3 regions of the Sinorhizobium arboris LMG 14919 genome follow, and region 1 is predicted to be linked to each of the others. Evidence: predicted binding sites of a transcription regulator. Region 1 holds the regulator's gene; each other region holds the start of a gene.
What was found. The regulator PhoB, encoded in region 1, activates phosphate uptake and scavenging genes when phosphate is short. The targets are predictions, from matches to a motif close to TGTCATNNANCTGTCAT.
Positions count from the first base shown of each region.

Region 2: the regulator PhoB is predicted to act here: its motif matches at 6,235-6,251, upstream of SINAR_RS0119520 (UDP-2,3-diacylglucosamine diphosphatase).
Region 3: the regulator PhoB is predicted to act here: its motif matches at 5,284-5,300, upstream of SINAR_RS0125915 (alkaline phosphatase D family protein).

Region 1 is NZ_ATYB01000014.1:224,638-232,563, forward strand. It holds gene pstC (phosphate ABC transporter permease subunit PstC) at 1-1,069, shown strand, start outside; gene pstA (phosphate ABC transporter permease PstA) at 1,066-2,388, shown strand; gene pstB (phosphate ABC transporter ATP-binding protein PstB) at 2,402-3,217, shown strand; gene phoU (phosphate signaling complex protein PhoU) at 3,303-4,016, shown strand; gene phoB (phosphate regulon transcriptional regulator PhoB) at 4,128-4,811, shown strand; gene SINAR_RS0112190 (GcrA family cell cycle regulator) at 5,029-5,550, opposite strand; gene SINAR_RS0112195 (aspartate aminotransferase family protein) at 5,962-7,161, shown strand; gene argF (ornithine carbamoyltransferase) at 7,236-7,926, shown strand, end outside.
Region 2 is NZ_ATYB01000014.1:1,705,544-1,713,469, reverse strand. It holds gene bluB (5,6-dimethylbenzimidazole synthase) at 1-643, shown strand, start outside; gene SINAR_RS0119540 (DUF2865 domain-containing protein) at 705-1,838, opposite strand; gene SINAR_RS0119535 (acyl-homoserine-lactone synthase) at 1,983-2,627, opposite strand; gene SINAR_RS0119530 (LuxR C-terminal-related transcriptional regulator) at 2,784-3,521, opposite strand; gene SINAR_RS0119525 (NADP-dependent malic enzyme) at 3,725-6,037, opposite strand; gene SINAR_RS0119520 (UDP-2,3-diacylglucosamine diphosphatase) at 6,302-7,147, shown strand; gene SINAR_RS0119515 (MFS transporter) at 7,284-7,926, shown strand, end outside.
Region 3 is NZ_ATYB01000014.1:3,034,064-3,041,989, forward strand. It holds gene SINAR_RS0125900 (hypothetical protein) at 155-757, shown strand; gene SINAR_RS0125905 (GNAT family N-acetyltransferase) at 797-1,303, opposite strand; gene typA (translational GTPase TypA) at 1,652-3,478, opposite strand; gene SINAR_RS0125915 (alkaline phosphatase D family protein) at 3,614-5,176, opposite strand; gene SINAR_RS0125920 (KTSC domain-containing protein) at 5,376-5,597, opposite strand; gene SINAR_RS0125925 (amidase) at 5,778-7,085, shown strand; gene SINAR_RS1000000135810 (hypothetical protein) at 7,094-7,255, opposite strand; gene SINAR_RS0125935 (hypothetical protein) at 7,436-7,926, shown strand, end outside.

The DNA of each region.
Region 1 (7,926 bases):
CTACATGGTCCAGTCCGCCCAGCAGTTCAATTCGATGCGGCAATACAGCCGCTGGCTGATGGGCGCCGTGGTGCTGATCGCTTCCGTTGCCGGCGGGCTGCATGCGATCCGCAACATCGACGTCCGTTTCCGTGCCCGCAACCGGGTAGAGCGCGTCATGCTCGGCTCGCTCGTCGTCGCCTCTTCCATAGCCATTCTGACGACAGTCGGCATCGTCGCCTCGATGCTTTCGGAGGCGGGTCGCTTCTTCACCATGGTATCGCCGGTCGAGTTCTTCTTCGGCACGGTCTGGGACCCGCGCTTCGCGGCCGCCGGAAGCGGAGGCGCTTCCGGTCAGTTCGGCCTGCTGCCGCTGCTTGCAGGTACGTTGTATATCGCCTTCGTGGCGATGCTCTTCGCCGTGCCGATCGGACTTTTCGCCGCCATCTACATGGCCGAATATGCAAGCCCGCGGCTGCGGTCTCTTGCGAAACCTCTCCTCGAAGTGCTCGCCGGCATCCCGACCATCGTCTACGGCTTCTTCGCGCTGGTCACCGTGGGCCCGTTCCTGCGCGACATCTCCGCGCAACTGAACGGCCTCGTCACCGGAAACTACCAGAACTTCATTCAGGCCCAGAGCGTCATCACCGCCGGCATCGTCATGGGCATCATGCTCATTCCGTTCGTCTCGTCATTGTCCGACGACATCATCACCCAGGTGCCCCGGGCGCTGCGTGACGGTTCGCTCGGCCTCGGGGCGACGCGTTCGGAGACGGTGAAGAAGGTGATCCTGCCTGCCGCGCTTCCCGGCATCGTCGGTGCGCTGCTTCTGACGGCGTCGCGCGCGGTGGGCGAGACGATGATTGTCGTGCTCGCTGCCGGTGTTGCCGCGCGCATGCAATTGAACCCCCTTGAGCCGATGACCACCGTGACGGTCAAGATCGTGAATCAGCTGACGGGCGATCTCGAGTTCACCTCGCCGCAGACGCTGGTCGCCTTCGCACTCGGCATCACGCTCTTTGTTATCACGCTCGGCCTCAACGTTTACGCGCTCTACATCGTGCGCAAATATCGGGAACAATACGAATGACCGAATTTGCCTCCCCGACGGCAAGGGTCTCCACCCGCCCCGCCGCAAGCCGCCGCGATATCGGCATCAAGCGCCGCTATGCCGCGGAGCGCCGTTTCCGTGCCTTCGGAATCGGTGCCATCGCCATCGGTCTTTTCTTTCTTGCGGTTCTCCTCTGGAGCGTCGTTTCGAAGGGCTACACCGCCTTCCAGCAGACGACGATCACGCTGCCGATCGAGTTCTCCGAGAAGGTGATCGATCCGAAAAACGAACGGGCGACCGATCCGAAGCAGCTCTACACCGCCAATTATCCGCTGCTCGTGCGCGAAGCTCTGGTAAAGCAGCTCGGCATCGATCCGACGAAGCGGCCGCTGGTGAAACAGGCGAGCGATATGGTCTCCGCCAGCGCCCGGACGCAACTGCGTGACATCGTCGTCGCCGATCAGTCGGTCATCGGCAGGACGATCCCCGTCACGCTGCTTGCCGATGCGAACATCGACTCCGCCTTCAAGGGCCAGATCGACCTTTCGGTCGACGAATCCAAACGCAAGGTGAAGGACGAGCAGGTCGCGTGGATGAATCAGCTTGCCGAGGCCGGCGTGCTCAAGAAGAGCTTCAACACCGGTATCTTCACCTTCGGCGCATCGAGCCGACCTGAAGCGTCGGGTGTCGGCGTCGCCCTTCTCGGTTCGTTCTATATGATGCTGATCGTCCTCGTGCTGTCGTTGCCGATCGGCGTTGCCGCCTCCATCTATCTTGAGGAATTCGCACCGAAAAACCGGCTCACGGATCTGATCGAGGTGAACATCAACAACCTGGCGGCCGTACCGTCCATCGTCTACGGTCTCCTCGGGCTTGCCGTTTTCGTCAATTTTGCGGGCATGCCGCGCTCGGCGGCGCTCGTCGGCGGGTTCGTGCTGACGCTGATGACCCTTCCGACGATCATCATTGCTACGCGGGCGGCCTTGAAGGCGGTGCCTCCGTCGATCCGCTCCGCCGCGCTCGGCCTTGGCGCATCGAAGATGCAGACCATCTTCCATCACGTGCTGCCGCTTGCCATGCCCGGCATCCTGACCGGCACGATCATCGGCCTCGCCCATGCGCTGGGCGAGACGGCGCCGCTGCTTCTGATCGGCATGGTCGCCTTCGTGGTCGACTTTCCGGGGTCGCCCCTCGAGCCGTCCACGGCGCTGCCGGTACAAATCTACATGTGGGCCAACGAGGCCGAGCGTGCCTTCGTTGAGCGTACCTCGGGAGCGATCATCATTCTCTTGATCTTTCTCATCGTCATGAATCTCGGGGCAATTCTCTTGCGGCGTCGCTTTGAGCGCCGCTGGTAGTGGGGTAAGGACTATGAACATCATGTCGGAAGCTGCAGTCGAAGAGGCTCTTGACCAGAAAATGAACACGGTGCCTTACAAGATGATCGGCAAGGATGTGTCGGTCTACTACGGCGAGAAGCGCGCGCTTTTCGACGTGAACCTCAACATCCGCGAGAATACGGTCACGGCGTTGATCGGTCCCTCCGGTTGCGGCAAATCGACGTTCCTGCGCACTTTGAACCGGATGAACGACACGATCGAGAACTGCCGCGTGACCGGCAGGATCACGCTGGACGAAGACGACATCTACGATCCGTCGATCGACGTGGTGGAACTGCGTGCCCGCGTCGGCATGGTGTTCCAGAAACCCAATCCGTTTCCGAAATCGATCTACGACAACGTCTCCTACGGTCCGCGCATCCATGGTCTGGCACGCACCAAGGCCGAACTGGACGAGGTCGTGGAAACCAGCCTGCAGAAGGCCGGACTCTGGAACGAAGTGAAGGATCGGCTGCAGGAGCCGGGCACCGGCCTTTCCGGCGGCCAGCAGCAGCGCCTCTGCATCGCCCGCGCCGTCGCGGTCAGCCCTGAGGTCATCCTGATGGACGAACCCTGCTCGGCACTCGACCCCATTGCGACCGCGAAGGTCGAGGAACTCATCCACGAATTGCGGGCAAATTTCACGATCGTGATCGTCACCCACTCGATGCAGCAGGCGGCGCGTGTTTCGCAGCGCACGGCCATGTTCCATCTCGGCAATCTCGTCGAGGAGAACGATACCGACAAAATGTTCACCAACCCGGACGATCAGCGCACCCAGGACTACATCATGGGCCGCTTCGGCTGATGGCGGAGGGGCGCGCTTTTCCGCCCCTCCCGGTTTAAGATCGACCGAGCCCGTTCAGAACAGCGCGTGTCCCGAGGAAACGAATATGTCTCACGCACACATCATGTCCGCCTTCGACGAAGAGTTGAAATATCTGACGCGACGCATCTCCGAGATGGGGGGGCTTGCCGAGCAGATGGTTGCGGACTCCGTCCGCGCTCTCGTCAATTCCGATCTTGCCCTGGCCCAGAAGGTGATCTCCGATGACGCGATTCTGGACGACGCGGAGCGCCAGATTGGCGAGAAGGCGATCGTCACCATTGCCAAACGCCAGCCTATGGCGTCGGATCTCCGCGAGATCATGGGTTCGATCCGTATCGCGGCCGACCTGGAGCGCGTGGGCGACCTCGGCAAGAACACGGCAAAGCGCGTGATCGCCGTTGCGGGGTCCGGCATCCCGCGCAAGCTCGCGCGCGGCCTCGAACACCTGGCCGAGCTCGCGCTCGTTCAGTTGAAGGAGGTCCTGGACGTTTACGCCTCGCGCTCACCTGAAAAGGCGAACAGCATTCGCGAGCGCGATGAAGAGATCGACGCGATCTACACTTCGCTGTTCCGGGAATTGCTGACCTATATGATGGAAGACCCGCGCAACATCACGCCGTGCACGCATCTTCTCTTCTGCGCCAAGAACATCGAGCGTATCGGCGATCACGCGACCAACATCGCGGAAACGATCTACTACATGGCGACAGGCGCCCAACCGCAGGGCGAACGGCCGAAGGACGACATGACGTCGACATTGGGTTCCGTGACGGACTGAAATCGCACGGCATCCGGTGCCTACGCAGAATTTTGTTCCGGCCGCCCTGGCGCGGCCTATACCAGGCGCGGCGGCATGACGGTCGTCGTGCGTAGGAAGGAGTCCTACTGAATGTTGCCGAAGATTGCCGTAGTCGAAGACGAGGAAGCCCTGAGCGTTCTCCTGCGCTACAATCTCGAGGCGGAAGGCTTCGAGGTGGATACGATCCTTCGCGGCGACGAGGCGGAAATCCGCCTGCAGGAGCGCCTGCCCGATCTTCTCATTCTCGATTGGATGCTGCCCGGAGTTTCCGGCATCGAGCTCTGCCGCAGGTTGCGCCAGCGGCCGGAAACGGAACGGTTGCCGATCATCATGCTGACGGCGCGCGGCGAGGAAAGCGAACGGGTGCGGGGCCTTGCCACCGGCGCCGACGATTACGTGGTCAAGCCCTTCTCGACGCCGGAACTGATGGCGAGGGTCAAGGCGATGCTCCGGCGAGCGAAGCCGGAGGTCCTGTCGACGCTCCTGCGCTGCGGCGACATCGAGCTCGACCGGGAGACGCACCGGGTCCATCGCCGCAGCCGTGAAGTGCGCCTGGGCCCTACGGAGTTCCGGCTTCTGGAATTCCTCATGTCCTCACCGGGACGCGTCTTTTCCCGTTCGCAACTTCTGGACGGCGTCTGGGGACATGACATCTATGTCGACGAACGGACCGTGGACGTCCATGTCGGACGTCTGCGCAAGGCGCTGAACTTCTCCAACATGCCGGACGTCATCCGGACGGTGCGCGGCGCGGGCTATTCGCTGGAAAGCTGAGGACTGTGCGTCCAATGTCGCCCGTGCCGGCTTGCGACATGGCAAGAAAAAGGGGCCCTTCCGGCCCCATTTTGTTCGTTGTCGAGTGCGCCTGGGAGCGGTCCACTGCTTCATTGAAGCGGCGAAACGCTCTGATGCATTGAACTAAACTGCGCACTTCGCACGGAAACCGTTACGTTCATGATTTCAGGTCGACCAGACCTAAAATCATCGTGATCTAGCGCATGCGCCGGCGCTCGGCGGAGGGTTGGTAGGCGAGCCGGGCGTGATAGGTGCAATAGGGAGAGGCTTCCGGAGATTCGTTGCCGCAGAAGTGGAACTCTTCCTTGAGCGGATCGCCGATCGGCCACTTGCAGGTGCGTTCGGTAAGCTCGGTGAGTTCCAGCCGCCGCGACATCGGCACGACGATGTTGCTGTCGAGTTCCATTTCCTGGTCGATCGCCAGGTCGACTGCGATCTCTTCCTTGAGCGCTGTCGCGCCGGCAGTCCGGGTCACGGTGCGCGTTACCGAACGCGCGGCGTAGTTCGGTGCGCGTGGCGCGGAGGTCGCCCGTTTGGGGCGGGCAGCAGCGGTCGCATTTCCGCCGGCCTTGGCGCGACCGGGCAGGCTCAGGCGGTGAACCTTGCCGATGACCGCGTTGCGACTGACGCCGCCCAACTGCGCCGCGATCTGGCTGGCGCTCAGGCCCTCCGACCACAGCTTCTTCAGTTTCTCGACCCGCTCGTCAGTCCAGTTCATCTCTGCACTCCCCGTTCTCGGCGTTGGGATGGCGGAATCCGTCACCGCTCCCCGGGAAAAGCCCGAAGATTCAACGCGATAATACTTTTGGTGACTAGGTCCGCCGCATGCGTCTAGTAATTGAATATTAACCTACCGGCAGGGTGACTCCGTGGCAAGAGTCGCCGGAATCGCGCCGAATCGATTTCGTGGTTTTCCCCAACTTGCTGTCGGAGCGTTGCATTTTTGCAAGTCCCAAGGCGCGATTTTTTCACGGTTCGGAATCGGTATCTGCAAGCGCCTGCAAACCTTGGTTTTGTTGACATTGCGGTGCGAAATGGGAATAGTGCCTCTCGCCGCCGCGAGGCGGCATTTTTGATTTTTACCGGGCCGAAGAACCCGAGCTGCTGCCGGAATGAAGGAGAGTTCGACATGACCGCAACCACGCCGCTTTACGACACCTATCTGCGCGCGCCGTTGCGTTTCGAGCGAGGTGAAGGCGTTTGGCTGATCGCCGACGATGGCACCCGCTATCTCGACTTCGCAGCCGGTGTCGCCGTGAACTCACTCGGCCACGCTCATCCGCATCTCGTCGAAGCCCTGAAGGCGCAGGCCGACAAGGTCTGGCATTTGTCCAATCTCTACGAGATTCCGGGGCAGGAAAGCCTTGCGCGGCGGCTGACCCAGGTCACCTTCGCCGACCGTGTGTTCTTCACCAATTCGGGTGCGGAGGCGCTCGAATGCGCGATCAAGACCGCACGGCGCTATCATTTCGCCAAGGGGCACGTGGAGAAATTCCACATCATTACCTTCGAAGGCGCTTTCCATGGTCGCACGCTCGCGACGATCGCCGCCGGCGGGCAACAGAAATACATCGAAGGCTTCGGACCGAAGGCGCCGGGCTTCTATCAGGTTCCCTTCGGCGACATCGCGGCAGTCAAGAACGCGATCAATGACGAAACCGCAGCGATCCTCGTGGAGCCGATCCAGGGCGAGGGCGGTATTCGGCTGGCATCGAAGGAGTTCATGCAGGGACTGCGCGAACTCTGCGACGAGTTCGGCCTGCTTCTGATCCTCGACGAGGTCCAGTCCGGGGTCGGGCGCACCGGCAAGCTCTTCGCCCATGAATGGGCAGGTATCACGCCGGATATCATGGCGGTCGCCAAGGGCATCGGCGGCGGTTTTCCGCTCGGCGCCTGCCTTGCGACTGAAGCGGCGGCCGCCGGCATGGTGGCGGGCACGCACGGTTCGACCTATGGCGGCAACCCGCTGGCCGTGGCGGTCGGAAACGCCGTGCTCGACGTGGTTCTTGCCGAAGGCTTTCTCGATCAGGTGCGCGAGGTGGCTCTCGTCTTCCGTCAGGGGCTTGCTTCGCTGAAGGACCGTTTTCCGGATGTGATCGAGGAAATCCGCGGCGACGGGCTGATGCTCGGCATCAAGGCGAAGGTGCCCTCGGCGGACCTGTTGAAGGCAGTTCGCGCCGAGAAACTGCTCGCCGTTCCGGCCGGCGAAAACGTGTTGCGCCTGTTGCCGCCGCTGATCACCACCGCCGCCGAGGCGCGCGAAGGTCTGGCGCGGCTCGAGCGCGCCGCGGAAGCGGTGCGCGGGAAGAGCGGCAACGCCGCGGCTTGAGCGCCCGAACGCTTCGGTTCGAACCGACCCGAGCGGGATCGACAAACGGATTCTACGACAGGACAAAAGGCAGCATGACCAGACACTTCCTCGATCTCTCAGCCATGACGGCCACCGACCTCAGGACCATCATCGACGATGCCCGCGTCCGCAAGTCGGCGACCAAGGCAGGGACCGCCGAGAAGCCGCTTGCCGGCAAGATGCTTGCGATGATCTTCGAGAAACCGTCCACCCGCACGCGCGTTTCCTTCGATGTCGGCATGCGCCAGCTTGGCGGCGAGACGCTGTTTCTGTCGGGCACCGAAATGCAGCTCGGCCGAGCGGAGACGATCGGCGACACGGCGAAGGTACTGTCGCGCTACGTCGATGCGATCATGATCCGCACGACCGACCACCGCCGGCTGTTGGAGATGGCAGAGCATGCGACCGTGCCCGTCATCAACGGGCTCACCGACGATACGCATCCCTGCCAGATCATGGCCGATATTTTGACCTTCGAGGAGCACCGGGGCCCGGTCAAAGGCAAGACGATCGCCTGGACCGGCGACGGCAACAACGTGCTCCACTCGCTGATCGAAGGTTCGGCGCGTTTCGGCTACCGCATGAACATGGCCGTGCCGCTGGGCTCCGAACCGCACGACAAGTTCCTGAACTGGGCGCGCAACAACGGAGCCGAGGTCCTGCTCAGCCACGAGCCGGAGCAGGCGGTTGCCGGTGCCCACTGCGTCGTCACGGACACCTGGATTTCGATGAACCAGGAGCATC
Region 2 (7,926 bases), 1.5 Mb from region 1:
CTTTTCGTCGGACGAGCGCGCCGCCGTCTATCGCGCCATCGAGACGCGCCGGGATGTACGCGACGAATTTCTGCCCGAGCCGCTGCCCGAGGAGTTGGTCGCCCGGCTGCTCGGTGCGGCGCATCAGGCGCCGTCCGTCGGTTTCATGCAACCCTGGAACTTCGTGCTCGTGCGGCAGGACGCGACGCGGGAGAAAGTCTGGCGGGCATTTCAGCGCGCCAATGATGAGGCCGCAGAGATGTTTTCCGGCGAAAGGCAGGCGAAATATCGCTCGCTGAAACTCGAAGGCATTCGCAAGGCACCGCTCAGCATTTGCGTGACCTGCGACCGGACGCGCGGCGGAGCGGTCGTCCTGGGCCGCACCCATAACCCGCAGATGGACGTATATTCTACCGTTTGCGCCGTGCAGAACCTGTGGCTCGCCGCGCGGGCGGAGGGCGTGGGCGTCGGTTGGGTCAGCATTTTCCACGAGAGCGAGATCAAGGCCATCCTCGGCATCCCCCGGCATATCGAAATCGTTGCCTGGCTATGCCTCGGCTTTGTCGACAAGCTGTATCGGGAGCCGGAGCTCGCCGCCAAGGGTTGGCGGCAGCGGCTGCCGCTCGAAGATCTCGTCTTCGAGGAAGGTTGGGGGGTCCGTTAGAAGCATGTATTGATTCAAGAAGATGCGCGCCGTTCTTGCAGCGCGCTCGCAGCTGCGCGCTTCAATTGTCCTGCAGCGGCTGGTATCGCGGCCCAAGCGGATGCTTGAGGTCGATCGCGCTCTCCTCCTGCGGAAGGAACGTCGGACCGACGACGCGGACCTTGCTGTTGGCCGGGTCGTAGGGTCGCTCTTCGATCGGTTTGGGCGGCGTCTTCTTTTCACTGCCGATCGTTATGACGGACGGGCTGACGACCGTGAGCTTGCCGGCCGGGCTTGCCTTCTGCTCGTTGGTATCCGTTGCGAGGTCCGGAATTCCGCAGCCGCATATGCCTGGAGCCCCGACGCCACGCGCCCTGTAGGCGAAGGCCGCTGGGAGTTCGGCGTAAGGCCGTCCGGTCGACGCCGAAACCATCTGGTCGGCCTCTTCCGTTGCGAGCACATGGTAATAGAGCTCCGTCTCCGCTCCGGGGCAACGCGCGCGGCAGAGCTCGGCGTCGCGGCCGAAGTCTGCCGGCGTGGCATGCGAGGAGATGGGAAAGAAGGCACCGTCGCACGTTCTTACGCATATGGTCCTGAGGCTGCCGGCGAAATCTTGCCCCATGAGCGGAAGATCGGTCCCGGGGGCGTCGAGCAGAAGCGGATAGGCATCGCTGTCCGGCGGCAGGTCCCGCAGGATGTTACGGTGGACCTCAGTCGCGCCGGCGGCGGCGTTCGCAAATTGACGCTCGGTGGCACGGGCCTCCCGATTCTCCGGCGGCGCTCCTGAGCAGCCGTTGAGTTCCATGGCAGCGAGAATGCGCCGGCGAATGTCCTCGCCACCGTCGCCGATCAGATGCCGGCGCTGCGCCTTGAGTGTCCGCAGGTTCTGCTCCATCCGCGCGATCGTGTCGTCGATCTCTGCGCAAGCGGCCTCGTCATCGCCGCCGATGATGATGACGCTGCCGCTGCTGCAGTTCATCCGGCGGCGATCGTTCCTCGCGCGGCGCAGCTCGATATTCTGGCGAGCGACCGCGCCTGTAAAATCGCGCAGGCTGGCATTCGTCGTGAAACCCGTGGGAAGGTCGGCGAGACGCGCGCCCAGCCGTTCGCAAACGCCGGATGCAGAGACCGGGCCGGCCGTCGCCAGCGCCAGCGGTATGCAAACCGCCGCGATGCGCCGGATCTTGCGGGATGCGACCTTCGGGGAGGCGAACACTTGCTTCTTCCTGCGTTGCAGCGGACCGCTCCATCATAGGGCGTTGTCATGATGGCGCAACGGGAAGAGGGGATTTGCGTTAACAGGCAAGGCCCCGTGGATGGAGGCCCTGGGCCGCGCGAGATGCACGGCCCGGACCGTCGCTCAGGCGGCGCGTGCCGTTTCAAGCGACATCGGGCGCTCGAGAACGGTACCTTCGATGGCGGCCACGGCCTTCATCGTTTCGAGCAGGGTCTTGCTGACCTCCCAGGCGATGGCGACCGCATAGACGGAGCCGATCCTGTGCGGGTCGGCAATGCGTTCTCCAGGGCAACCCATGCGGCGGAACATCCGCTCCAGGAACACGTCGGTTACCGTGACGATATGGCTGATGCCCGAGGCAAGGCTCATCTCGCCGACGCCGCACATCAGTTCGGCCGCAGCGATCGTGACCTGGTTCGATGAGCGATCCTGGGAGATGTCGGGATCGATGCAGAAGCGGCTCGATTCCCACACCGACGCACTGCGGATTTCCGGATTGTCCCCGAGCAGGATCGGAAACGTATCGTCAAGCATGTTCGGGCCGAGCGTCGGAAGCAGCCTCAGGGAACCGCGAATCTTGCCCGTTTCCGGTGAATACGACATGACATAGAGCGGATTGGCTCTGTCGTAGTGATCTATCTCCCAATCCCCTTCGGTCTTGACGTCCCATTTCAAGAAGTCGTGGAACACGCGTTTGCGCAGCCGGAACATCTCGTCGATGGCCTGGGGATGCTGGCTGCGACCATTTCCGTTCACTATTCTGATCATTTTTCGCTCCATAGCGTCATTACGCGATGTAGCGATGCTGTCAGGCTCGGATGACACATGTAACTGTCTATAGTGACAGTTTATTTCCGCATTTTTTCCCAATAGTTTTGTGGGGGAATCGGCGGGCGGCCGGTCCCACTCCGGGCCGGCAACCCGTCAGATCGTGGGGATCAGAGCGTGTCGAACAGCGTGCGCTACAGCTTGCGTGTTGGACACTACATTGAGTTTGCGGCGGGCATTGGTCATGAAGAAGCGTACGGTTCGCTCGGATATGCCGAGAATCGTCGCAATCTCCCAGTAGCTCTTGCCGGCCGCCGACCAGGTAAGCACCTCTGTCTCCCGCCCGGTCAGGCGGAGGTCGCGCTCGTCGATCGCCCCGGCCATGGCCGAGTGTTCGAGCATGGAGGCGTGGAAGAGGTTGGCAGCAAGCTGGAAATCGCGCAGATGACAACGGCGGTATGCCGACCATTCCACCGGCGACATGTTGGCGCTGATCGCGAGAAGCGCCATGCGGCCCGCGGGCGAAGGGAGCGGTAAGGCCACGCCCTCGGTGGAAAGCCCGATTTCCTCGGCTGCCTCGAAGAGAGGCTCGCACTCAGGAAAGCGCCGCCGCGCCGTCGCCCACTCCACCGGTCTGACGCCGCCGAGCGCAAGCTTGAGGATCGGATCGATTCTATGAAGCCCTCTTGCGGCGTAGACTTCGGCGGCATAGGCGCCGAAGGTGTGATGCAGGCGGCAGATTCTCAACCCATCCGGAAGGGACTCCGCCTCCAGATACAAGAGATGGGCGATGTTGAAGGTTCGACGCATCAGGGCGAAGAATCGCTCGGGGTCCGCGCAACCTCCATATTCCACGATATCCAGCAGATTGAGGACAGCCTGTTCATTAGTCATGCCGTAACACCGAAACTTGCCCCTATAATAAACATGGTTTACGGCGGCCGGTTTTGTCTAGTGCAATATTTCGTAAACGGTGCAGCAATCCCGCTAATGCAATCTGAAATTGCATTTTGAGCGGAGATATCGCTGATGCAGCTGCGTCCTTACCGGTGGAAGGGTGTCCGCCATCCGCTGTGAATGAGGAGGCGCGCCACCCCTCAGTCGGGGTGGCTCGATTCGACAACGGCCAGCGCCGCCATATTGACGACGCCGCGCGAGGTGACGGACGGCGACAGAATGTGCGCCGGCAATGCCGAGCCCAGGAGGATCGGACCGACATGCAGGCTGTCCGTCATGGTTTTGACCACGCCGAGCGTGATGTTGGCAGCGTCGAGGTTGGGGAAGACGAGCAGATTCGCTTCGCCGTTCAGCGTGCTGTCCGGCATTACACGCTGGCGCAGGACCTCGGAGATGGCGGAATCGCCATGCATTTCGCCATCGACTTCAAGATCGGGAGCGAGCTGGCGCACGAGCTGCAGCGCGGTGCGCATCTTGAAGGCGCTCTCGGAATCGCGCGAGCCGAAGTTCGAGTGGGAGACGAGGGCTGCGCGCGGCGTGATGCCGAAACGGCGAATTTCGTTTGCCGCCATGACCGTCGTCTGAGCGATCTCCTCCGCGCTGGGGCTGAAGCTGACATAGGTATCGGTGAAGAAGGTCGCGCCGCGTTGTGAGATCAGGAGGCTGAGCGCCGAAAAGTCGAGCACGCCCGCACGCTTGCCGATGATCTGCGACACATCGCGCAAATGCTTGCTGTAGCGGCCTTCGACCCCGCAGATCAGCGCATCCGCTTCGCCGCGCTTGACAGCGAGCGCGCCGATAACGGTCGTGTTCGTGCGGACGATGGTGCGGGCTGCTTCGGGAATGACGCCGAGACGTCCGACGAGCGCGAAATAATCGTCGACATAGTCGCGATAGCGCGGGTCGCCCTCGGGATTGACCACCTCGAAATCTGCATCGGGACGGATCCTGAGGCCGTAGCGCCGCAGTCGCGTTTCGATGATTTGCGGACGGCCGATCAGGATCGGCTTGGCGGTGCCTTCTTCCAGCAGCACCTGGGCCGCACGCAACACCCGCTCGTCTTCGCCCTCGGCAAAGATCACGCGGTTCTTCGCCGCGTTCTTCGCCGCCGCGAAGACCGGCTTCATGATGAAGCCGGAGCGGAAGACGAAACGGTTGAGCTTATCGAGATAGGCGTCGAAGTCCTGGATCGGGCGTGTGGCGACGCCGCTTTCGGCCGCAGCCTTTGCAACGGCCGGCGCAATGCGCAGGATCAGCCTCTGATCGAAAGGTGAAGGAATCAGGTAATCGGGGCCGAACACCGGCGTCTCGCCGGAATAGGCGCGCGCCGCGACATCCGACGGCTCCTCGCGGGCAAGACCGGCGATTGCGCGCACGGCCGCCATCTTCATCTCTTCGTTGATGGTGCGCGCGCCGCAATCGAGCGCGCCCCGGAAGATATGCGGGAAACAGAGGACATTGTTGACCTGGTTCGGAAAGTCCGATCGTCCGGTGCAGATCATGGCGTCGGGGCGCGCGGCACGGGCCACCTCGGGCATGATCTCAGGCGTGGGGTTGGCCAGCGCCATGATCAGTGGCTTTTCGGCCATCTGCGCCAACAGTTCGGGCTTGAGAACGCCTGCGGCCGAAAGGCCCAGGAACACGTCGGCTCCGCCGATGCTGTCGGAGAGTACGCGATTGTCGCTGTCCTGCGCGTAAACGGCTTTCCACTCGTCCATGAGGGCCTCGCGTCCCTTGTAGACGAGACCTTCGATGTCGTGGACCCAGATGTTTTCGCGCCTCGCGCCCAGCGTGACGAGGAGGTTGAGGCAGGCAAGCGCCGCCGCTCCGGCACCGGAGGCGACGATCTTGGCCTCGGCAATGTCCTTGCCGGCGAGTTCCAGGCCGTTCAATACCGCCGCCGCAACGATAATCGCGGTCCCATGCTGATCGTCGTGGAAGACCGGTATTTCCATTTTTTCGCGCAGACGCCGCTCCACCTCGAAACATTCAGGTGCCTTGATGTCCTCGAGGTTGATGCCGCCGAAGGTCGGCTCCAGTGCCGAGACGACGTCGACCATCCGGTCGACCGTCGGTGCGTCGATTTCGATGTCGAAGACGTCGATCCCTGCGAACTTCTTGAAGAGAACGGCTTTCCCTTCCATCACCGGTTTGGAGGCGAGGGGACCGATATTGCCGAGACCGAGAACGGCGGTGCCGTTGGATACCACGGCGACGAGATTGGCGCGGGCGGTGAAATCGGCTGCGGTCTCGGGGTTGTCTCTGATGGCGAGGCAGGGTGCGGCGACTCCGGGCGAATAGGCGAGCGCCAGGTCGCGCTGGTTCCCGAGCGGTTTGGTCGGCTGTATCTCGAGCTTGCCGGGGCGAGGATAGCGGTGAAAGAAGAGCGCCTGCTGATCGATGTCACCGCTGGCGGGAACGGCTTGGGATTTCGCTTTATCGCCCGTGCTCATGCCTTTGCATTCCTTGAATTCTTGCGTGGGACGCGAGAGCGCGGCTGCGAGATCGCGTTCACGTCCAGTGCTGATCGATGTCGTGCCTTTTGGCATGAATCGACCAGCAGGTACAGTTTCGAGGCGGTTCTTTCCGCGGCATTCGCTGCGAATGCGCTTCGCCCGAATTGCACGACGGTTTTGAAGAGCGCGCCCCGTGTCATCTTCCTGAAACACGAGTCTGATTTTGACGGTCCTGAAACGGCTAACCAGGATGAGGCTGGCATGGCGGCGGCATCGGCACCCCAACAGGATTCCGTTCGGAAACTGCGGACGCTCTTCATTTCCGATGTTCATCTGGGCTCGAAGGCGGCCAAGACGGACTTTTTGCTGGATTTCCTGCGGCACCACGAGGCCGAGACGATCATCCTGGTCGGCGATATCGTGGACGGTTGGCGGCTGAAGCGCAGCTGGTACTGGCCGCAATCGTGCAACGACGTCGTGCAGAAGCTTCTGCGCAAAGCGCGAAAAGGCACGCGGATCATCTACATCCCCGGCAATCACGACGAATTCCTCCGCGACTTTCCGGGCGTTCATTTCGGCGGCATCGAAGTGGCGCAGCGCCACCTCCATCGGGGCGCCGACGGGCGGACCTATCTCGTGCTGCACGGCGACGAGTTCGACGTCGTCGTGCGCAATGCACGCGTTCTCGCCTATCTCGGCGACTGGGCCTACGACATGGCGATCGCCATCAATATCGGCCTTGCGGCGGTACGCCGTCGTCTGGACATGCCGTACTGGTCATTCTCCTCCTGGGCCAAGCTGCAGGTGAAACATGCCGTGAACTTCATCGGCGAGTTCCAGAAAGTCGTGGCCGAGGAAGCCCGTCGCCACAATGCGCAAGGGGTGATCTGCGGTCACATCCATCATGCGGTCATCGAAGAGATCGACGACATCAAATACATCAACACAGGCGACTGGGTGGAGAGCTGCACGGCAATCGCCGAACATCACGACGGTACGATGGAGCTTATCACCTGGCACCAGGTGCGCGGCGACACGGAGGCAAAGCAACACGCCGGCGAGGCAGAGGCGATGCCCGTCAGGCGGTTTGCGCCGCAGGCCGCCTGAGAGATCTTGGGGTGACGAAGGCTTGGCCGGCATGGCGGTTATCGTGGCGGTGGACAAGCTTCCGCTGTGACAACTAGCCGATGGCAAACGCACGCGCGGTTGTGTTAATGGTGGTGTACAGCCATCAGGTTTCTCCATGATTCCCTCATCTGCTCCCGCATTCGTCGCGGGGCCCCCGCCGCGCCATTTCGCACTCCGCATCGCGCTGCTCTTCTCAGCGCCGCTGATCGTCAACGGCTTCGCGATGCCGTATTTCCCGGTCTGGCTCAGCGGCCTGTCGCTCAGCGACTTCGAAATCGGCGTGGTGCTTGCGGTCCCGATGTTCATCCGGGTGATCACCGCCCCGCTGGCGGGCGTTCTCGCCGACCGCATTGGCGAGCGGGCGATCGTCCTGATCTGGTCCGGTATCCTGTCCTTCGCCGGGGCCATCGTTTTATTCTATGCGCAGAGCTTCTGGCCGGTGCTCGTCATCTACACTCTGCAATCGGCGGTTTATTCGCCCTATGTGCCGATTGTGGAGGCGATCGCGCTTTCCGGAGTGCGGCGCTGGGGTTTCGACTATGCGCAAATGCGTGTCTGGGGATCGGTCGCTTTTATCGGGGCGACGATGTTGGGCGGCTGGCTGATTGGGATTGTCGGGGGGCAGGTGGTCCTGCCGGCCATGGCGGCGGGCTTCGCGCTCACCATCCTGTTGGCCGTGGCGGCGCCGCGTGTCGGCCGGCCGCGCAGGCCCTCACCGATTACCGCGATCACCGAGCCGCCGCCGCAGTCGCTGCGCC
Region 3 (7,926 bases), 2.8 Mb from region 1:
ACCTCCAGGGGTCGTTTGAAAAGTCGTCCCGTCGGATAAAGGGAAACATGCCGCGATGCAACATGACTTTGGTTCCGGGCGGGCGGATTTGCTGTAGGCACGCCGCGCGGCCAAAAAGGGGCGGGGCTGATATTAATCTTCGCAGGAGAGGACAATGCGTCCGAAACTTCGCTATTTTCTTTCCGCCGCCCTGATCTCGGCGCCTGCACTCGCCAATGACAGCGTCTACACCGACGCCAGCCGCGACCAGTGCCGCCTCCTGCGCGAGTGGGAAGGCGCCTCGTCGCAGATGCTTTGCCCCGGCTTCGGCGACTATCCCGTCCACTTCATCGAGAGCGATATCCGCCAGAGCTTCTTCTTCGGCCATGTCAGGCAGAGCTATCTGGAGAACGGCTTCGAGAGTTTCGGACCCTTCAACCACGCCGAGACGACCGTCGAATGGCGCCTCGACGCGGGCAAGAAGCCGGTTGCCGCCATTTTGCGCTGGGTCATCGAGAACCCGGATCCGCAGACCGACAGGAGCACCAAGGCGCTGCAGGGAGAGGTTCTGGTGATCTCGAAGGTCGCGCAGAAGGAGGACGGCGATGGCTGCGTTATCGGCTATGTCGACGCGCTTGCCAACGCCGATGCGAACGCGCTTGCACGAAAGATAGCCGACGCAAGGGCCGCAAGCTTCCGCTGCGGCACGGACAAGGCGGCCTATCACGGAAAACGAGGCGAGAAGGCAGGCGAGCCCATGCATTTCCTGCCGGATTGACACTGTCCGGGGCGCGCAATGGGCGCGTTGCAGCTCCGGTCAGTTCCAGACGAAGCCGACCTTCTTCAGGTGCTTCTCGCCGAAATCCTCCATGCCTTCGGCAATGTCGCGGCCGCCAGCCGAATGGAAGAAATTATAGGCATTCGCGCTGTCTTCCAAGCACCAGACGACGAGCCCTTCGCAGCCGAGCGACTTCAGGAGGCTCTTTGCTTCGCCGAAGAGGACGCGCCCGAGGCCGATGCCCTGATATTCGGGCCGGAGATAAATCTCGTAGATCTCGCCTTCCTGGGGCAGCGCGCGCGCGCGGCTCAGGCCCAGTGTCGCATAGCCGGCAATCGTTCCAGCGACATCGACGACGAGAAGGGTCGCCGGTCCGCGCGTGGCCTTGCGCCACCAGGTCTCGTCGCGACGATTGACCATTCGGACAAGGGGGCGGTGCGGAATGATGCCGCCATAGGCCTGCAGCCAGGAAACGCGATGCACGTCGGCAATCGCCGCCGCCTCATGCGGCTCCCCAGGCCGAACCTCGATCGAAACAGTCTTCATGACTTGCGACTCTAAACACACGACGCGGCGGACAGGAATCCCGCCCGGCTGCCGCGCGGCGTTAACCCACAGGCAACTTTAACGGCACCCGCCCCAAGGTTAACGCCTTTTTAACTTTATCCGCAAGCCGCCCGCGAAAGGCACACACAGCAAAAACCCCGGATCGCTCCGGGGTTCTGGTTTCTGTTCGTTCTCGGATCGAGGTTCCCGTTTGCCGAGATCGGTCCCCTCACCCCTGGCCCTCTCTCCGCTCGCGGGAGAGGGGAGCGAGGCGGTGCGGCATCCCCCTTCTCCCCGCATGCGCGGAGAAGACCGCGGCAGCGGGACGAGGGCCTCGCTTTCGGCCCCTTAAGCCGCGCCGGCTGTCCGCGACTTCTCGAAGCGCTTGCGCTCGTTGGGATCGAGATGCACCTTGCGAAGCCGGATCGACTTCGGCGTAACCTCGACCAGTTCGTCGTCCTGGATCCATGACAACGCCCGGTCGAGCGTCATGCGGATCGGCGGTGTCAGCTTTACCGCCTCGTCCTTGCCGGATGCGCGCATGTTGGTCAGCTTCTTGCCCTTCAGGACGTTCACTTCCAGATCGTTGTCGCGCGTATGAATGCCGATGATCATGCCGGCATAGACCTTTTCGCCGGCATCGATGATCATCGGGCCGCGGTCTTCCAGGTTGAACATCGCGTAAGCCACGGACTCGCCGGCGTCGTTCGAGAGCAGAACACCGTTTACGCGGCCGCCGATCTCGCCCTTATACGGCTGATAGTCGTGGAACAGGCGGTTCATGATCGCCGTGCCGCGCGTGTCGGTCAGAAGCTCCGACTGATAGCCGATGAGACCGCGGGTCGGCGCGAAGAACACGAGCCGGACGCGGTTGCCGCCGGACGGACGAAGCTCGGCCATTTCGGCCTTGCGCTCGGACATCTTCTGAACGACGACGCCCGAATGCTCTTCGTCGACGTCGATGACGACCTCCTCGATCGGCTCCAGGAGCTGTCCATTCTCATCCCTGTGCATGACCACGCGCGGACGCGAGACGGCGAGTTCGAAGCCTTCGCGGCGCATCGTTTCGATCAGAACCGCGAGCTGCAATTCGCCGCGGCCCGACACGAAAAACGAATCCTTCTCGGACGATTCCTCGATCTTCAACGCGACGTTGCCCTCGGCTTCCTTGAACAGGCGGTCGCGGATGACGCGCGAAGTGACCTTGTCGCCTTCGGTGCCGGCGAGCGGAGAATCGTTGACGAGGAAGGACATTGTGACGGTCGGCGGATCGATCGGCTGCGCCTTCAGCGGCTCGTTTATGGCCGGATCACAGAACGTATCGGCAACGGTACCCTTGGAGAGGCCGGCGATCGCCACGATGTCGCCTGCATGGGCTTCCTCGATCGGCTGACGCTCGATGCCGCGGAAGGCAAGAATCTTGGAGATGCGTCCGGACTCGAGTACCTTGCCGTCCTGCCCGAGGACCTTGACCGCCTGGTTCGGCTTGATCGAACCGGAATGAATGCGCCCGGTGATGATGCGGCCGAGGAAAGGATTGGCCTCGAGAATGGTGCCGATCATCCGGAACGGACCTTCGCCGACGCTCGGCTCCGGAACGTGATCGAGAACGAGATCGAGAAGCGGTGCCAGCCCCTCATCCTGCGGGCCTTCCGGGCTTACGTTCATCCAGCCGTTGCGGCCGGAACCGTAGAGAATCGGGAAGTCGAGCTGCTCGTCGGTCGCATCGAGCGCCGCGAAGAGATCGAATACCTCGTTGATGACTTCTTCGTGCCGGGCGTCGGGACGGTCGATCTTGTTGATCGCCACGATCGGCCGAAGACCGACCTTGAGCGCCTTGCCGACGACGAACTTCGTCTGCGGCATCGGACCTTCGGCGGCGTCGACCAGAACGATGGCGCCGTCCACCATCGACAATATGCGCTCGACTTCACCGCCGAAGTCGGCGTGGCCGGGGGTGTCGACGATATTGATGCGCGTACCCTTCCACTCGACCGAGGTCGCCTTGGCGAGGATGGTGATGCCGCGCTCCTTTTCCAGTTCGTTGGAATCCATCATGCGTTCGGCGACCCGCTGGTTCTCGCGGAAGGAGCCCGACTGCTTCAGGAGTTCGTCGACGAGCGTGGTTTTCCCATGGTCGACGTGCGCGATGATCGCGATGTTACGAATGCTCATTTTTTGTCTCGGAAAGTTCGTGGGCACGCGCGACGAGGCAGGTACCGCTTTTCAGTTGCCGCGCTCATACAGGTTTTTTCCCGGAAGCGAAAGGGGGCCGGAGCGCAGGGCTGACCTGCGTGAGACGCCGCCGGCTCAAGCGGAAGCCGCCGGATCGAGGGTTACCCGCCAGAGTTCCTGGTCCTGCCGGTCCATCAGCCGCACGGTCATCTGCCTCGTCTGGCCGCTGATATCGACGATACCGAAGAATTGCAGGCCCGCCGAGGGCGGCAGGTTGCTCTCGATTCCTCCGCCCGACGCCTTGATGAAGCGGACCTCCGGGCCGAAGGTCATGTCGAGCTCCTTCGGTCCGTAGGTGCCGGAATGAAGCGGCCCGGAGACGAACTCCCAGAAGGGCGAGAAGTCCTTGAAGGCGGCGCGCGAGGGATCGTAGTGGTGTGCCGCCGTGTAATGCACGTCCGCCGTCAGCCACACGATGTTGTCGATCGCATTGTCGCGGATGAAGCGCAGGAGATCCGCAAATTCCGTTTCGCGCCCCTTCGGCGCGCCATTGTCGCCATCGGCGATGGCATCCGATCCGCGCCTTGCCGAGTAGTCGTCCCAGACGACGAGGCCGACCGGCATGTCGCAGGCGATCACCTTCCAGGTGGCGCTGGACGCCGCAAGCTCGCGCTTCAGCCAGTCCGCCTGCCGCCAGCCGAAGAGGCCCGGATCCCCCTCGCCCTGGTTGGGACCGCGATAGGAGCGCAGATCGACGAAGAAGACGTCGAGCAGCGGCCCGTAGGCGATCTTGCGGAAGATGCGACCCGGCTCGGTCGGCCATGTGCGGATCGCCGTCATCTCGTGGAACGCGCGGGCCGCGCGGGCGGCATAGACGGCCACATCCTTTTCGGGATAGCGCGGGTCGTCGCTGAGATCGGTCGAGGCCGACCAGTTGTTCAGGACCTCGTGGTCGTCCCACTGGTAGAAGGTTGGACATTCGGCATGGAGCCCCCGCACGTGCTCATCAAGCAGGTTGTATTTCCACTGGCCACGATATTCCTCGAGGGTGCGCGCGACGTCGCGCTTCTCGGGCGTGACGATCCGGTTCTTCCACATGCCGCCGTCGCGCAGCTTGATCTCGTCGGGGATAGGATTGTCGGCATAGATCGTGTCGCCGGAATGGATGAAGAAATCCGGTTCGTGCAGCCGCATGGTCGAATAGGTCTTCATGCCGACCTCGTCGATGCCCCAGCCCTGCCCCGCCGTGTCGCCGGACCAGACGAAGCGCACGGAGCGGCGGCGCAAGGGTGCCGTCCGGAAGCGCCCGACGACCGGTTCGGAGACGCGATTGGCATCGTGGAGATCGGTCGCGATGAAGCGATAGAAGATGTCCTGGTCCGGCAGCAGCTTGTCGAGCCGGCACTTGACGGCGCAGTCGGTCAGCGGCGTCGCATCGATATCGGCAAGCCTGACGGCATTCGAAAAGCTCTCGGTGGTCGAGTATTCGACCGAGACGCGCGCCGGCCGATCGACCCGCGTCCAGATCATCCCCGAGCTCGTATCGACGTCGCCGGACTGCACCCCATGGGCGAATTCCGGCCGGCCGTAGCCGCGCGCATAGAACGGCGTGGCGAGACCGGAAGAAGCGACAAGACCGGCGGCGCCGGCGCAGAATAGGAAAGAACGCCTGGTGAGGGTGTTTCTGGGAGCGGCCAATCCGTGCCTCCGGTTCCGTTTCGCGAATCGTCGGTTTTCGCGAGCGGACCATTGGCGAGCCAGATGTCAGCGGCTTTACAGGCGGATGAAACTATTCGGACGGTTTGGCGACAGTTCTGTGAAACGGGATGCCGCCAGACACCTTCGCCCCGCTCTCGGCGAGAAAAGGCGCCCGCAGGCGGACGAGGGGCGAGCCGACCTAATGCTGGAAACCGTAGTGATGGCGTATGTGCTGATTGAAATAGTTGCCGGCGGAATCCGCATGCAACAGTTCCTCGTAAATCTCTTCCGGGACGTCGAGGTAATGATAGGGCCTGCGATTGCCGAGGAACCAGACGCTCAACGTCCGGCGGGGCGCATCGTATCTGACCTCGTGGATCGCGGAGGAGTCGAGGATTGCGGACGATCGTAGAATTCGCATCGGCGTCTTTCCGATTGCATCCAGAGTCGCTAACGCCGCTATTGTATATCAATCGCGCGATCCTTTAAATATTGAAGCGCTTCCAAAGGTTTCGGCCCCGAAAGCGCGCGCATGCTCAAGAAGCTTGCATTCGCTTTCCGCAGGCAGGCAGCGATTGCCGCAATTCACGAGGTTTCTTCCTTGCCCCGGCCAGACACGCCCTCCCGCGACCGCCTCGAAGCCATTCTCGCCCGCCTCGACCTCCGCCAGCATGAAGAGCGCGCCTTCGTGAGACTCTATCCCGAGACGGCCCGCGCGGAAGCGGACGCTGCCGACCGGAGGCGGCGCGAGGGCAAGGGCCGCGGCGCTCTCGACGGGCGGATCGTCTCCATCAAGGACCTCTTCGACATCGCAGGCGAGCCGACGCTTGCGGGCTCCGTCATCCGCCGCGCGGCACCTCCGGCAACGGCAGACGCGGCGATCGTCCGGCGTCTGCGTGCGGCCGGCGCCGTCATCATCGGCAAGACGCATATGACGGAATTCGCCTTCACCGCCGTAGGCCTCAATCCGCATTATCCGGTGCCCGGCAACGCTATCGACCCGAGCCTCATTCCCGGCGGCTCCTCTTCGGGTGCCGGCGTGTCGGCGGCCGAAGGCTCGAGCGAGATCGCCATCGGCTCCGACAGCGGCGGCTCGGTGCGCATTCCGGCAGCCCTGCAGGGCCTCGTCGGCTTCAAGCCCACCGCCCGCCGCATACCGCTGGAGGGCGCCTTCCCGTTGTCGCCGAGCCTCGATTCGATCGGCCCGCTTGCGCGCACGGTCGCCGACTGCGCGGCAGCCGACGCGGTCATGGCCGGCGAGACGCCGCGACCGCTCGAGCCCATCCCGCTTGCCGGCCTGAAGCTCGCCATCCCCGAAGGCATCCTTCTTGAAGGGCTTACGCCGGAGATAGCGGCGGCTTTCGAAAGAAGCCTGCAGGCGCTTTCGCGCGCAGGTGCGAAACTCGCCGAATGCGGGATCGACGATCTGCTTGCCCGCTTCGCCGAGGCAACCGCGATAGGCTCGCTTGCCGGCCTCGAGGCAAGCCGTGTGCACGCGGACTGGCTCCCGGACGAAAATGCGCCGGTCGACATCCGCGTGAAGTCGACGCTGCGCCGCCGCCTCGCCGTTCCCGACGCGGCGATCCGGGACCTGCTACGGACGCGGCAGGAGCTCATGCGCGTCATGGACGAGCGGCTGGCACCCTTCGATTTCATCCTGCTGCCGGCCACACCCATCCCCGCCGTCAGCATCGCCTCGATCGAAGAGGACAGGGCCGAATACCGCCGCGTGGAGGACCTGCTGCTGCGCAATATGCAGGTCGCCAACCAGTTCGACCTGACCGCAATAACCCTGCCGATGGCAGACACGAGGCTGCCGGCAGGGCTGATGCTGATGGCCCGGCACGGCGCGGACGCGATGCTGCTCGGCGCTGCGGCCTCGGTGGAAAAGCTGCTGCGCTCGGGCTGACGACTGCCTCAGTGCATCGTCGGGCTCGCCCATTCCTCTTTGAGAATCCGAAACGCGTCTTCGAGCGCAGCGACCAGCACGTCCGTCAGTTCGCCGCCGTCATTGTTCATGAGGTACAGCGCCACGGTCGCATCCTGCGGATCGCCGTAGCGCTCAACATCGTCAGACATCGAATCGTCCTTCCTTCGCCGCATTCATTACGGCCATCGGACGACGTTAGGAAGGCTGACTTGTGCAGAACTGGAGCGAGACCGACTTGCCTGTGAAGGATCGGCGCACGGGGATATTTCGCTCGCCCTGGCTCTCCTCGCGCGCTAGACCCGGCGCGGACAGTCACAAGCGGAGGCAAGATGGCGAAGAAAACCAAAGGCGACGACGCCCCCTACCTGCACCGCCTCAAGGTCGAATTTCCGGAAATCCACGCCGCCCTTGCCGCCGGCAAGATCCCGTCGCTGCGCCAGGCGCTCGTCCTCGCCGGTCTGAGGCCGGAGCGCACCCGGCTGGAAAAGCTCAAGAACTCCTGGGCGAAGGCAAGCGATGCCGAGCGCGAAAGCTTCCTCGCCTGGCTCGCCTCCGAAGGCGCGCTGTCCGCGCCCGCCGCCGCCTCGCCCAGTGCCGATCCCGCCGAAACCCCGATCGCCAGCGGCCGCTACCTACTTCCCTCAGCAATCGCCGGGATCAGAACGATCATGGCCCGGCGCCGCCTGAAGCCCGACGACGTCATGGCCGAAATGGGCTTTCCTCGCGACGGCCGCCCGCTTGCCCGCGCACTGACGCGCAACGCAAGTCTGAGGCTGTCGGTGATCGCGGGGCTGGAGGCGTGGCTCAGGAGGAATGCGGG